Linked DNA regions of Rhodothermus marinus. The protein of the gene in region 1 interacts with the protein of each later gene in a pairwise test. Links are inferred from orthologs where the notes say so. Each region holds a gene or a part of one and is shown in the gene's direction. Other genes may lie near its edges. The genes, in order: GYH26_RS02390 and rlmB.

Evidence for each region.
Region 2: the proteins of GYH26_RS02390 (region 1) and rlmB interact in binary tests that used the Escherichia coli proteins (3 or more experiments, as listed by UniProt). The link is inferred for Rhodothermus marinus from one-to-one orthologs.

Annotation. Positions count from the first base shown.
Region 1 is NZ_AP019797.1:512,280-518,628, reverse strand. Bases 1,281-4,175 are described here. They hold GYH26_RS02390 (NAD(P)H-hydrate dehydratase), read left to right. Parts: upstream 1,281-1,877; coding sequence 1,878-3,473; downstream 3,474-4,175. Other genes in these bases: GYH26_RS02380 (energy transducer TonB), read left to right, coding at 3,921-4,175; GYH26_RS02385 (VanZ family protein), read left to right, coding at 3,476-3,826; GYH26_RS02395 (Ig-like domain-containing protein), read left to right, coding at 1,281-1,837. Also shown: GYH26_RS02400 (hypothetical protein), read left to right, coding at 1-186; more of GYH26_RS02395, read left to right, coding at 170-1,280; more of GYH26_RS02380, read left to right, coding at 4,176-4,586; ribose-5-phosphate isomerase RpiA, read right to left, coding at 4,864-5,574; GYH26_RS02370 (ABC transporter permease), read right to left, coding at 5,578-6,349. UniProt on the Escherichia coli protein: Bifunctional enzyme that catalyzes the epimerization of the S- and R-forms of NAD(P)HX and the dehydration of the S-form of NAD(P)HX at the expense of ADP, which is converted to AMP.
Region 2 is NZ_AP019797.1:2,019,139-2,025,591, reverse strand. Bases 1,816-4,814 are described here. They hold rlmB (23S rRNA (guanosine(2251)-2'-O)-methyltransferase RlmB), read left to right. Parts: upstream 1,816-2,935; coding sequence 2,936-3,694; downstream 3,695-4,814. Other genes in these bases: GYH26_RS08745 (lysylphosphatidylglycerol synthase transmembrane domain-containing protein), read right to left, coding at 4,094-4,814; GYH26_RS08750 (hypothetical protein), read right to left, coding at 3,691-3,942; GYH26_RS08760 (pyridoxal phosphate-dependent decarboxylase family protein), read left to right, coding at 1,816-2,939. Outside these bases: GYH26_RS08775 (PqqD family protein), read left to right, coding at 1-182; GYH26_RS08770 (HNH endonuclease), read left to right, coding at 455-955; GYH26_RS08765 (DUF3592 domain-containing protein), read left to right, coding at 1,048-1,533; more of GYH26_RS08760, read left to right, coding at 1,542-1,815; more of GYH26_RS08745, read right to left, coding at 4,815-5,164; GYH26_RS08740 (LolA family protein), read right to left, coding at 5,168-5,830; thpR (RNA 2',3'-cyclic phosphodiesterase), read right to left, coding at 5,796-6,335; GYH26_RS08730 (putative molybdenum carrier protein), read left to right, coding at 6,334-6,453. UniProt on the Escherichia coli protein: Specifically methylates the ribose of guanosine 2251 in 23S rRNA.

The DNA of each region.
Region 1 (6,349 bases):
GCGCAGGCGCTGCGCGACCGTCTGGAGCACCCGGCCTTCCCGGAAACGCAGGCCCCGCTGCCTCCCGAACGTCCCGGCCTCCTCGAACGCTACGTGATCCCGGCCGTGGCGCTGGTAGCGACCACGCTGAGCGTCTATCTGCTTTTCACCCTCCGGAGTCGTTCTGGCGATGCGTCCAGTCCGTAAGCTGCTGTGGTTGCTGCTGGGACTGGCGGCGTGCGCCAACCCGGTACCGCCCTCCGGCGGCCCCCCGGACCGCACCCCGCCGGCGCTGGTGGAGAGCATGCCACCGCCCAACGCCACCGGCGTACAGGACCCGCGCATTCGGCTGATCTTTTCGGAAGGGATCGATCCGGCTTCCGTCGCCCGGGCCCTTTCGATCACGCCCACCCCGGAGCGCCTGCCCGAAGTGCGCGTCCGGGGCCGCACCGTCACCTTTACGCTCCCCGCGCCGCTACGACCCAACACCACCTACGTGCTGACCTTCGACACCAATCTCCGCGATCTGCACGGGGTCGCCCTCCGTGAACCCATCGTGCTGGCCTTCTCTACCGGCCCCACGATCAACCGGGGCCAGCTGGCCGGACGCGTGCTCGACGCCGCCTCCGGTCGTCCCGTTGCCGGCGTGGACGTGTACGCCTACGCCCTGCCCGATACGCTCCCGCCGCATGCGTGGCCAACCGCTCCGGACTACCGCACGCAAACCGATCCCGAAGGGCAGTTCCGGTTCACCTACCTGAGCCCGCAGCCCTACTTCGTGGTAGCGCTGGCCGACCGCAACCGCAACCGCCACCCGGACCCCGGCGAGGCCTTTGCCGCGCCGCCGATTCCGACGCTGGTGGCCGACACCACCGATCGGCCATTCCCTGAGCCCTGGCTGTTGACCCGACTCGACACCATGCCTCCTGCGCCGCAGCGCGTGCAGCCGCTTTCGAATCGGCGCCTGCAGGTGCGCTTTTCGGAACCGGTCCGGCTTCAGACGCGCGACCCCTCCCGCTGGCGGCTATTCACCGGGGACGCCACCGTGCCCGTCGACGTCGTGTACCAGGTGCCCGAGCGACCGCTCGACGTGCTGCTCTACACGGCTCCGCTTCGGGCCACCACGTATTTCCTGCGTCCAGGCGGCGTGGTGGACACGGCCGGCAATCCGGTGCGGCCGGACACCCTCCGCTTTACAGGAAGCGAACGGCCCGACACACTCCGCCTTCGTTTTCTGGGATTCGAGCCGGCCGCCGAGGCCCTGCTGTTGCCGGACCAACCGCTTCGGCTTCGGTTCAACCAGCCCCCGCCCGATCTGACGCCTTATCTGAGCCTGACCGATACGGCCGGAGCCCCCCGGACCTTCCACCTGGAAAGCGCCGACGGAACGACCTATGCGCTGTGGCCGGACCCGCCGCTGCGCCCAGACGAACGGCTGCACCTGGTGCTGGAGGGGCGGATCGTCGGCCGGCCCGACACGCTCTGGCGCGCCACGCTGGCCCGGATGCCCGCCGCCATGCTGGGCAGCCTGAGCGGCGTCGTGCAGGCGGCCGACACCACCGCGCCGATCGTCGTCGAATTGCTTCCGGAAACGCCTACCTTACCCGTTCGCCGACAGACTTTACCGCCCGGCGGCGGTGCGTTTCACTTCAAACAATTGCCCGAAGGGCGCTTCCGCGTGCGGGCCTTTCTGGACCGCAACGGCAATCGACGCTGGGACGGCGGCCAACTGCTGCCCTACGAGCCGCCCGAACCGCTGCGCCGGTTGCCCGAGCCGCTGCAGACGCGTCCCCGCTGGGAAGTAGCTGCGGCCGACACGCTGCATTTTCCGTCGCTTCATTTGCGCCAGACGCCCTGATGTGCGTTCTTTTTTTGAAAAGCCTGTTCCGAAAAGACCCATGGAAGCCATGCCGGAAGCCCTGCCCGAGCCGGTACTCACGGCCCGGGCCATGCGCGAAGCCGACCGCCGGACCATCGAAGAGCTGGGCCTGCCGGGCCGGGTGTTGATGGAAACGGCCGGACGCGGCGCGGCCGACGTGGCCGCCCGCATGCTGGGCACGGTGGCCGGACGCACCGTCGTGTGCCTCTGCGGCCGGGGCAACAACGGGGGCGACGGCTTCGTGCTGGCGCGCGTGCTGCATGCCCGGGGCGCCCGCGTGCACGTGGTGACGCTGGCCGACGTCTCGGCCATGAGCGACGATGCCGCGGCCAACTACCGACTGCTGGAGCAACTGGCCGCGGCCGACGCTTCCGGACGCCTGCACCTGCACCGCCTGGACGCGCTGGTCGGGCTGGACCACCTGCCGCCAGCCGATCTCTACGTGGACGCCCTGCTGGGCACGGGGCTTTCCAGTCCGCTCCGCTCGCCCATCCGGGAGCTGGTGCAGTGGCTCAACGAACGGGCGGCGCCTGTGCTGGCCATCGACATTCCGACCGGGCTCGACAGCGATACCGGCGAAGTGCTGGGTGCGGCCGTTGCCGCCACCCGTACCGTGACGATGGGCGCGCTCAAGGTGGGCCTGCTGCTGGGCGAAGGACCCCGCCTGTGCGGCGCCATCGACGTGATCGAGATCGGCATTCCCCGCCACGTGCTGGAGCAGGTCGCCCGACAACCGGGTTGCGCCTGGCGTGCCACCGACGCACTCATCCGGCAATGGCTTCCGCGCCGGGCGCACGACGCCCACAAGTACAGCGCCGGAATGGCGCTCGTCGTGGCCGGCTCCCGCGAGTTCACCGGCGCGCCGGTAATGGCTGCCACGGCGGCGGCCCGGATCGGCGCCGGCTACGTGCTCTGCGCCTGTCCTTCGGACGTGCGCCCGATCCTGGCCACCAAGCTGACCGAAGTGGCCCTGCTGGGCCTGCCCGAGACCGAACGCGGCGGCATCGACCAGGAAGACGCCTTCGACGTGCTCGACGGCTGGCTGGAACGCGCCCGCGCGCTGCTCGTCGGACCAGGCCTGGGCCGCCACCCCGACACGCAGCGCTTCGTGCGTGCCCTGCTGGAACGGACGCAACTCCCCACGGTTATCGATGCGGACGGGCTGAACGCGCTGGTCGGTTTTACCGACCTGATCCGCGAGCATGCGCAGGGGCGCTGGATCCTCACGCCACACACGGGTGAGTTTCGCCGGCTGGCGGGCGAGGTGGATCTGACCCGGCGTATCGAAGTTGTGCAGGAGTATGCGCGGGCGTGGGGCTGCGTGCTCCTGCTCAAGGGAATGCCCAGTGTGGTGGGCTGGCCCGACGGCACGGTCTGGATCAATGCCACGGGCAATCCGGCGCTGGCCACGGCCGGCACCGGCGACGTGCTGGCTGGCCTGTGCGTCGGCCTTGTAGCCCAGGGCCTGCCGCCCACGCAGGCGGCCGTCTGCGCGCTACACGTGGGTGGCGCTGCAGCCGACCGCTACGCGGCCCACTACGGCACGGCTTCCATGATGGCACTGGACTTGCTTGCGCACCTGCCCGTTGTCCTTCGCGAACGCTTCGACCGATAAGCATGCGGTTGTTTCGACTGCTGGCGGTGGGCTGGACGCTGGGCGTGCTGGTCGCCTGCTTCATCCCCGGCAAACTCGTCGAGCCCATCGTCTTCGAATGGATCGACAAAATCGCCCATTTCGTGCTGTTTGCCGGGTTTGCCGGGTTCTGGCTCCCGGCCCTTCCCGGAAATCGTCGCTTTGCGCTGGTGCTCGGGACGGGTCTGCTGCTGGCCCTGTTTACCGAAGTCGGCCAGTATGTGCTGTCGATCGGCCGTTCGGCCGAGTGGTTCGACCTGGCGGCCGACGGACTGGGCCTGCTGGCCGGCTATGCCTTCGATCGCTGGCTGATCATTCCCACCACCCGTTCCTGAATGGAACTTCAGCAATCCTTCATGCATAAGCACGGTTGCTTCCATGCTGAAAACACTGTATCTTCGCCGCTACACCAACCAGTAGCTATCTGTCATGGGGATTGTTCGGAAGACGGAAGAGGCCGATCTGCGAAAGCGGTATCCGCTCTATATCGAGATCGGTCTGATCATCACGCTGCTCCTTTTGATCGTCGCCTTCCGCGTCGACTGGCGGCCCGAGCAGGAAATGCAATTTGTGATGGAGGAGCAGGAAGTGGTGCAGATGGAAGAGATCGTGCAGACCAAGCAGGAGGTCAAGCCACCGCCACCGCCGCGGCCGCCCGTCCCGGTAGAGGTGCCGGATGAGACGACGCTGGAGGAGGAAGACCTGAACCTGGACGCCGCGCTGGACATCAACGAGACGGTCACCAACGTCCCGCCGCCTCCGCCGCCTCCTGAGGAAGAAGAAGAGCCCGAGCCGGAGGTGTTCGTGGTGGTCGAGGAGATGCCCGAGATCATCGGCGGCCAGAAGGCGCTCTACGACTGCATTAAGTATCCGGAAATTGCCCGCAAGGCAGGCGTCGAAGGCCGCGTGATCATCCAGTTCGTGGTGGACGAAAACGGCAACGTGACCAACCCGCAGGTGCTGCGCGGCGTCGGAGCCGGCCTCGACGAAGAAGCGCTCCGGTGCGTCAGCCAGCTCAAGTTCAAGCCGGGACGTCAGCGTGGGCGTCCGGTGCGCGTGCGCTTCACGCTGCCGGTGATCTTCCGTCTACAGTGATAATCAGGTCTGTCGAAACAAAAAAGCGCGGTCCGATGGGCCGCGCTTTTTTATTGCACAGCGTCAGGGGAATAGACGCTTATACGATTTCTGAAAAATCGTATCGTAGTGCATGCGAAAAAGCACGGGCGCACACTGTGGTGCGCCCCTACCAGATCATTGACAGTTTCCCTATCCCGTAGGGGCGGACCATTGTGTCCGCCCGATCATACCCGCCGGATCACGTCCGCCACATGGGGTGTGGCCCCTCATGCACCAGTAAAACAACGATTCCATATTACGGACGCCGGATGTGACGCACCTGGCCGTCGGCCTGCCCGACCAGCACGTCGGTGGCCAGTCCCAGAAACAGGCCATGGTCCAGCACGCCGGGCATCGTCGAGAGCGTGACGGCCAGCGCATGCGGATCGTCGATGCCATCGGGAAAGCGCGCGTCGATCACCCAGAAGCCCTGATCGGTCACCACCGGCCCGTCCTTGCACTTGCCCATCCGCAGCACGGGCTCGGCCCCCATGCGTCGGAGCTGTCGCAGCACCGGCTCGGCCGCCATCGGCAACACCTCGATGGGCACAGGCCAGCGCGTGCCCAGCCGATCGACCAGCTTCGACGCGTCCACCAGCACCACGAAGCGCCGGGCCAGCGAGGCCACCACCTTTTCCCGCGTGTGGGCGGCCCCGCGGCCTTTGATCAGGTTCAGCTCCGGACTGACCTCGTCGGCCCCGTCGAAGGCCAGGTCCAGCGCCTCGACGTCCGCCAGCGTCACCAGCGGAATGCCCTCGGCACGGGCCAGCTGCTCCGCGGCATACGAAGTGGGCACGCCCACCACACGGAGCCCTTCTTCGCGCACGCGCCGCCCCAGCGCCCGGATGGCCCAGGCAGCCGTCGAGCCCGTTCCCAGTCCCAGCCGCATGCCCGGCTCCACCATGGCCGCCACCTTTTCGCCCGCGGCCTTCTTGGCCCGATCGGCCGCCGACAGCGTCTCTTCCATAGGCTATTCGTAGCGCAATGCCTCAATGGGATTCAACCGAGCCGCCTTGTACGCCGGGTAGCTACCGAACACCACGGCCACCAGCGTCACCAGCAGCATACCACCCAGCGCCCAGTCCCAGGGAAAGACGGCCGAAATGTCGAAGTACACCGCCACCAGATTGCCCCCCAGCGCACCCAGTAAGATACCGACAAGGCCGCCGATCTGGCACAAGAAAAATGCTTCAAGCAGGAATTGCCGTAGAATGTCGCGTCGCCGGGCGCCCACGGCCTTGCGGATGCCGATCTCGCGTGTGCGCTCGGTGACCGACACCAGCATGATGTTCATGATTCCGATGCCGGCCGCCAGCAGTGCAATCAGCCCGATCCCGGCCCCGCCGATCGAAAGCGTGCGCGTGAACGCCTCGAAAACGCTTCGCATCGAGTCGTTCGTGCTGATCTCAAAATCGTTGGGCTGGCCGGGCGGCACCTTGCGGATGACGCGAAACTTGCTGATCACCTCGTCCATCGCCGCACCCAGCCGTTCCGGACTGCTGACGCGCACGCTGACGGCCGCCAGGTTGCGGTCCGGCTGTCCGTAGCGGGCAAACGCCGTCGTGATCGGAATCAGCACGCGCCGGTCCTGGCTGAAGCCCAGAAAGCTTCCCTTGGTTTTCAGCACGCCGATCACCTCGTAGCGATGCCCGCCGAAGCGCACCACCTTGCCCAGCGGCGTCTCGTTCGGAAACAGCTCCTCGGCGATCACCGAGCCCAGCACAATGACCGGCCGCGCGTAG
Region 2 (6,453 bases), 1.5 Mb from region 1 along the record:
ACACGCTGAACGCGACGGGTGTATTCATCTGGGAGCAGCTGGAAGCCGGTCGCCGGACGATCGAAGAGCTGGTGGCGGCGTTGCTGGACCACTACGAGGTGACGCAGGAGGAGGCCGAACGCCAGGTGCGGGCCTTTCTGGATGAGTTGGTGCGAGAAGGGCTGGTACAGTGCCAGGAATAGGCCCGGGAACGAAAGCAATGGGGGAACGTGTACAGCACGTTTCTGATGAGGCCAGGTTAAAGGTTTGTTATTGCGCTTGGTAGTTCGGTGTTTTTGTTGTAAATTTCTGCCGGATCCCGGGGTGTCCGGGGCGTGTAATTCCGTTATGGCAACCCTGGAAAAGCCTTCCCGTATCGCAACACGCACATAGGGCCACGGCATACGGCACGCGCCTGCGGGCACACCGTGACGGTTCGGGTCGTTCGGTGCATCTCAGTCCGTGGGTGGGTGCCATGAAAGGGCAGGTACTGGTCTTGAACCAGGATTACAGCGCGCTGACCGTCTGCAGTGTAGAGCGCGCCGTCGTACTGGTGCTGCTGCGCAAGGCCGAAGTGGTGGCGGCACGTCCCGGTCGCTTTGTGCGCTCGCCCAGCGTGCAGCTTCCCTGGCCCAGCGTGGTGCGCCTCAAGTGGTACGTCCGGGTGCCCTACAAGCACATCATGTTGAACCGACGTAACATTCTGCGCCGGGATGGCTACCGGTGCCAGTACTGCGGCAGCCGGGAAAACCTGACCGTCGACCACATCATCCCGCGCTCGCGGGGTGGTCGGGACACCTGGGAGAACCTGGTTACGGCCTGTACGCGCTGTAATAATCGGAAAGGAAACCGCACGCCCGAGGAGGCCGGCATGAAGCTGCGGAGCCGGCCGTTCCGTCCCAGCCACATCATGTTCATCCGGGAGTTTGTCGGGACGATCGACGACGCCTGGAAGCCGTATCTGTTCATGGCATAGCGGGCCTGCAAAGAATCCGCAAGGCGCAAAACCGGAACGTCACCCGGACGTTTGGTTTTCCACGCCTGGATGTCTAAACGAGAGAAATCGCCTTGCGGAAACCGTCGCTTTCGTTGTGGATCGCCCGGGTGCTCTGGTTGGCACCCGGCCTGTTGTTCGCGCTGGGGCTGTACCTGGGCTGGTCGGCCTACCGGATGCTCCGCACCTGGCAGGAGGGCATTTCGGCCATGGCCGAAATCACCGAGCTGGAGATCTCGCAGCGGGTGGACGTGACGTACGATTATGTAAACCTGCGCATTCGGTTGCCGGACGGACGGGTGCTGGAACGCAACCGGTTGAGCCTGCCGCACACGCTGGCGCCATTGCTGCGCGGACGCGACTCGGTCGAGGTGCGGGTCCGGCCGGAAAACCCGGAGGACGTGGTCATCGTGGAACTGGCCCGGGCCCAGTGGCGCATGGCCCTGATTCAGGCCGTCATGAGTCTGCTGGGCGGGGTGCTTTTTGCCGTCGGCGTGGCCTGGTGGAACCGACTGCTGCGCCGGCAGGGTGACCCGGCATGGCGCACACCGGAAACCTGACGCCTGAGATGGACCTGAAGCCTTGGCTTGCGCGCGTGGTCGATGCCATTCGGGACTGGGAAGCGTCCTGGGGGCCTTACCCGCCGCATCCGTCTCTGCAGGTTGACCCGCACGAACTGGAGGCGGCGCTGAGCCGCTACCTGGAGCGCCTGCGGGGAAACTATCCCTTCTTCCATCCTCGCTATGCCGGGCAGATGCTCAAACCGCCCCATCCGGTTGCCGTGATCGGCTATCTGGCGGCCCAGCTCATCAACCCGAACAACCATGCGCTGGACGGCGGGCCGCCCACCGGGGAAATGGAAAAAGAAGTGGTGCGGGCGCTGGCCGTCATGCTGCACCTGCCCGAGACCACGCTCGGCCACCTGACCGGCGGGGGCACCATGGCCAACCTGGAGGCGCTCTGGGTGGCGCGCTGCCTGCATCCGGACCGGGGCGTGGCGTTTTCACGGGAAGCGCACTACACCCACGGCCGCATGAGCGGCGTCCTGCAACTCGAGGCCGTGGAGGTACCCACCGATGCCGAAGGGCGCATGGACCTCGAGGCGCTTGAAGCGGTGCTGCGCACTGGGCGCATCGGAACCGTCGTGCTGACGGCCGGCACGACGGGGCGTGGCGTGGTCGATCCGATCGCCGACGCACTGCCGCTCTGTCGTCGGTATGGCTGTCGGGTGCACGTCGATGCCGCCTACGGAGGCTTTTTTGCGCTGCTGGCCCATGCCGACGCGCCGGAGCTGGCCCCGGACACCCGGCGCCACCTGAGGGCCATAGCCGACTGCGACTCGGTGGCGATCGACCCGCACAAGCACGGCCTGCAGCCGTACGGCTGCGGGGCCATTCTCTTCCGGGATCCTTCGGTAGGCCGGTTCTACCGGCACGATTCGCCCTACACCTATTTCACGTCCGACGCACTGCATCTGGGCGAGATCAGCCTGGAGTGCTCGCGGGCAGGAGCGGCCGCCGGGGCGCTCTGGCTCACGCTGCAGGTGTTGCCGCTGGCGGCCGATCGCGGACTGGGGCCGATCCTGGCTGCCTGTCTGCGGGCCGCCCGCCGCTGGGCCGCGTTGCTGGAGACCTCGGAGGTACTCCGATTGGTGCAACGGCCCGAGCTGGACATCCTGACGTTCTATCCCGTGCCATTGACTTCCACGGCCTCGGCCGTGGACGCGGCCAGTCAGCGGCTTTTTCAGGAGGCCATGGAGAATCAGGAAGATCCGGTGTTTCTCAGTGTGCTGCGGCTGCGCACCGAGGCGCTTCGGCATCGCTGGCCGACGTTGCAGGCAGACCGGCCGGAAGTCCGCGTGCTACGAAGCGTGCTGATGAAGCCGGATCATGAAACGTACGTGCCCCATCTGCACGAGCGACTCGAGCATCTAGCCCGTCGTATTCAGACTTCGACAGCGGTATGAGTGAAGCGATCGATCGGCTGGTGGGACGCAATCCGGTGCGGGAGGCGCTGGAGCAGGAGGAAACCCGCGTGGAGAAGGTGCTGCTCCAGGAGGGAGTCGGCGGGCCGGCGATCGAGGCCATCCGGCGGGCGGCACGGGCGCACGGCGTTCCCGTACAGGTCGTTCCGAAAGCCCGACTGGACCGGCTGGCCGCAGGGGCCGTGCACCAGGGCGTGGTAGCCTTCGTGGCACCGGTGCACTACCGAACGCTGGAAGAGTTGCTGGAAGCGGTAGCCCCTTCACCTGAAGCCGTTCAGGAACGCCAGCCGCTGCTGGTGGCGCTGGACCAGATCGAAGACCCGCACAATTACGGCGCTATTTTGCGGACGGCTGCGGCGGCCGGCGTGGCCGGGGTGCTGGTGCCGAGGCATCACATGGCCCCGCTGAACGCTGCCGCCCTCAAAGCCAGCGCCGGTGCAGCCCTGCGCGTGCCCATCGCCCATGTAACGAACCTGGCCCGGGCGCTGGAGACGCTCAAAGCGCACGGATTCTGGGTGGCCGGCGCCAGTCCCTCCGGCGACGTTTCTGTGTGGGAGATGGACTGGCACCGGCCGCTGGTGCTTGTGCTGGGCAACGAAGGACGCGGGCTACGCTCCGGTGTGGCCCGGGCGTGCGATCTGCTCGTCTCGATCCCGCTGCGCGGCCCCGTCGAATCGCTCAACGTCTCGGTGGCCGCCGGCATTCTGCTGTTTGCGGCCACCCGCACGCGCCCTTAGCGCGTACCGTTACCCCGATAGACGATCTTCCGAATCGTATCGAATTGCAGGTAGGGGTACTCCTCCTGGATCCGCTCGATGGCGTCGTAGGCGGGCACGTTCTGAGCGCGTAATTGCCGAAAGCGTTTGCGGATCTGATAGTCGCGGACGCTCTTGGCATCCAGCAGATTGTGCTCGACCAGCAACTGGTACACCTCGTCGCTGATCAGATCGGCCAGCGGGTTGCGGTGTTTGACAAGGGCTTCCATAGGTCCGGCTGCTGATTGTGAAAGAACCCGGGTACGTGTGGCTGCGCGACTGGTAGGAAGTCTACATGAATCCGTAGCGCTTCGCAGAAGCAACTGGGTGAACGGTCGATTTCTTGAAATCAATGGAAAGGAAGCGCTACTGATCCGTTGTTCAGGGGGACGTGGAAGGGGTTCGAAATGTGGCTGGAAGCGCTTCTAAACCGGTGTCGTCCGGCGGCCGCCAGTGACCACCCTGCAGCACCAGACAGACAAAGCCGATCAGCGTGTAGAGCACCATCTGGGCACCGTGCGTCAGCACGGCATAGGTGGCGGCCGCCGCCTGAGGGACTGTCAGCAGGTGAACCATAACCTGCACCGTGATATAGTGGTAGGAGCCCAGTCCGCCGGGCGATGGAAGGGCCACGCCTACGGCGCCCAGCACCAGCAGGATCCAGGCCTCGGCCGGTCCCAGCCCGCAGGGCCGGCTCAGGTGGAGCATGACCAGCGGTAGATAGGCCATGCCCCAGTAACAGGCCCACATCAGCAGCGTGCTGAGCGTCAGAGCCACCGGCCGATGCGTGCGATGCACGGTGAACAGTCCGTGTTTGAATGCGGCAAGCGGTCCACGTAGTCGCCGACCGATGCGCCGGAGCAGGGGCGTCCGACGTCCCAGATAGACACCGAGCCCGAGAAGCAGCAGCACAAGCAGGGCACCTACCGCCAGAAGCTGCAGGGATCCGCTCTGAAACCAGGGCGCCACGAAAAGGCGATGCAGTTCCGCCCACCGATCCAGTAGCATGACCAGCACGCTGAGCAGGGCCAGCACGAGCACCAGCAGATCCAGCAGGCGCTCGGCCACCACCGTGCCCAGCACGCTGCTGAGGCGCAGTCCGGTGGTACGGCTCAGGCTGGCCGCTCGGGCCAGCTCGCCCAGCCGGGGGGCCGCATAGTTGACCATGTAGCCGATCATGAGCGCCTGAAAAGCGCGGGCGATGGTGAGACGGCGCCGGCCGTTTGCATCGGGCAGGGCTTCCAGCAGCAGCCGCCAGCGCCAGGCCCGGATCAGGTGGCTCAGCAGCGTCAGCACCACAAGAGGGGCCAGCCAGCGATAGTCGGCCTGCTTCAGATCCTCCCAGATCACCCGGAGATCGGCGCCGCGCAGGGCCAGATAGAGCAGACCGAGGCCCAGCGCAAAACTTCCGAGACGGAAAAGCAGCGGGCGAAGCTTTTCGGTTCGGGCCATGAATCACTGGCGCAGGTCCACTACTTCGACCCCTTCCGGCGGGCGAAACGTGAACAGTTCGGGCGAGAGCGCAGGGTTCAGCACCAGATCGGACAGCAGGAACGTCATGCGCGTGTCGTTCACGTCGCGCACGTCCACGCGGGTAACGAGCAGGTCCCGGTCGCGCACCCAGAGCACCACCTCCTGAAACGGCGCTTCCGGTCGGAGCGGACGCAGGCGCAATCGGTGATACGCCGTGTTCTGATAGGTAACGGCCTCTCCGCCAAGCACCTCGTAGCGATCGCTGTAGTGGAGCAGAAATTCGTTGAGCGAAAAGCCGGTCTCGTCGGGCACGTAGTCGTTGATGAGTACCTGGCGTGTGTCGGGCAGGTAGACCCAGGTGGTGCGGCCGTCGGTGACGATCGTCTGGCGCGGGGTCTCGACGCGGTAGCGGTCGCCCTGCAGCCAGAGCCGCCCGCGCAGCGTGTCGGGTCGCTCGGCATAGGGCGTCTGCAGGATCTGCACGAACGACGCCTGCAGCGCGTCGATCTGCTGGTACCGCGCACGCAGCCGCTCCATGAGCTGGCGGGCGGCATCCTGTGCCGCGGCCGCCGTCCAGCAGCTGCAACAGAGCCCCAGAAGCAGCAGGTGGTTAAGGCTGAAGCGGAAAACGGTGGAGAATTTCATAGCGTGCCCCATCAGGATGCAGATGGCTTTCGTACAGATGAAAGGCCCGCACCGGAAACGGCGTCAGCGCAAAGTCGCGATGTCGCTGCAGGAACGACCGTACGGCGGCGGTCGGAACCTGCTTCAGCCGGGCCAGCGTGATGTGCGGCCGGAACGGCCGGTCCTCCGGGGTAAAACCCAGATCGACCACGCGCCGTTCGATTTCGGCCTGCAGCGCGTGCAGTTCCGGCACCGGATCGACGGCCGCCGCCAGCACGCGCGGACGGGTCAGGGAGGGCAGGACCATCAGGCCCCGGGGCGCCAGTTCGAAGGCCGGGGCTTCGATTTTGGCCAGCGTCCGCGTGAGCTCGGGTAGCAGGTCTTCCTCGACGGGACCCAGAAAGCGCAACGTCAGGTGAAACTGGTCCGGCGTGGCCCAGCGTGCCTTCCAGGAGGGATCGCGCAGGGCATAGAGCCGGCGGCGATGATCTTCCGGCAGGTCCAGTGCAACAAACAGACGCAACATGGAAAGCTGGCAGCTCGAACGTGTCGTTTCCGGTGGGCAGACCGGGGTGGATCGTGCGGCGCTCGACGCCGCGCGGGCGGCCGGGGTTCCCATCGGCGGCTGGTGTCCGAAGGGCCGG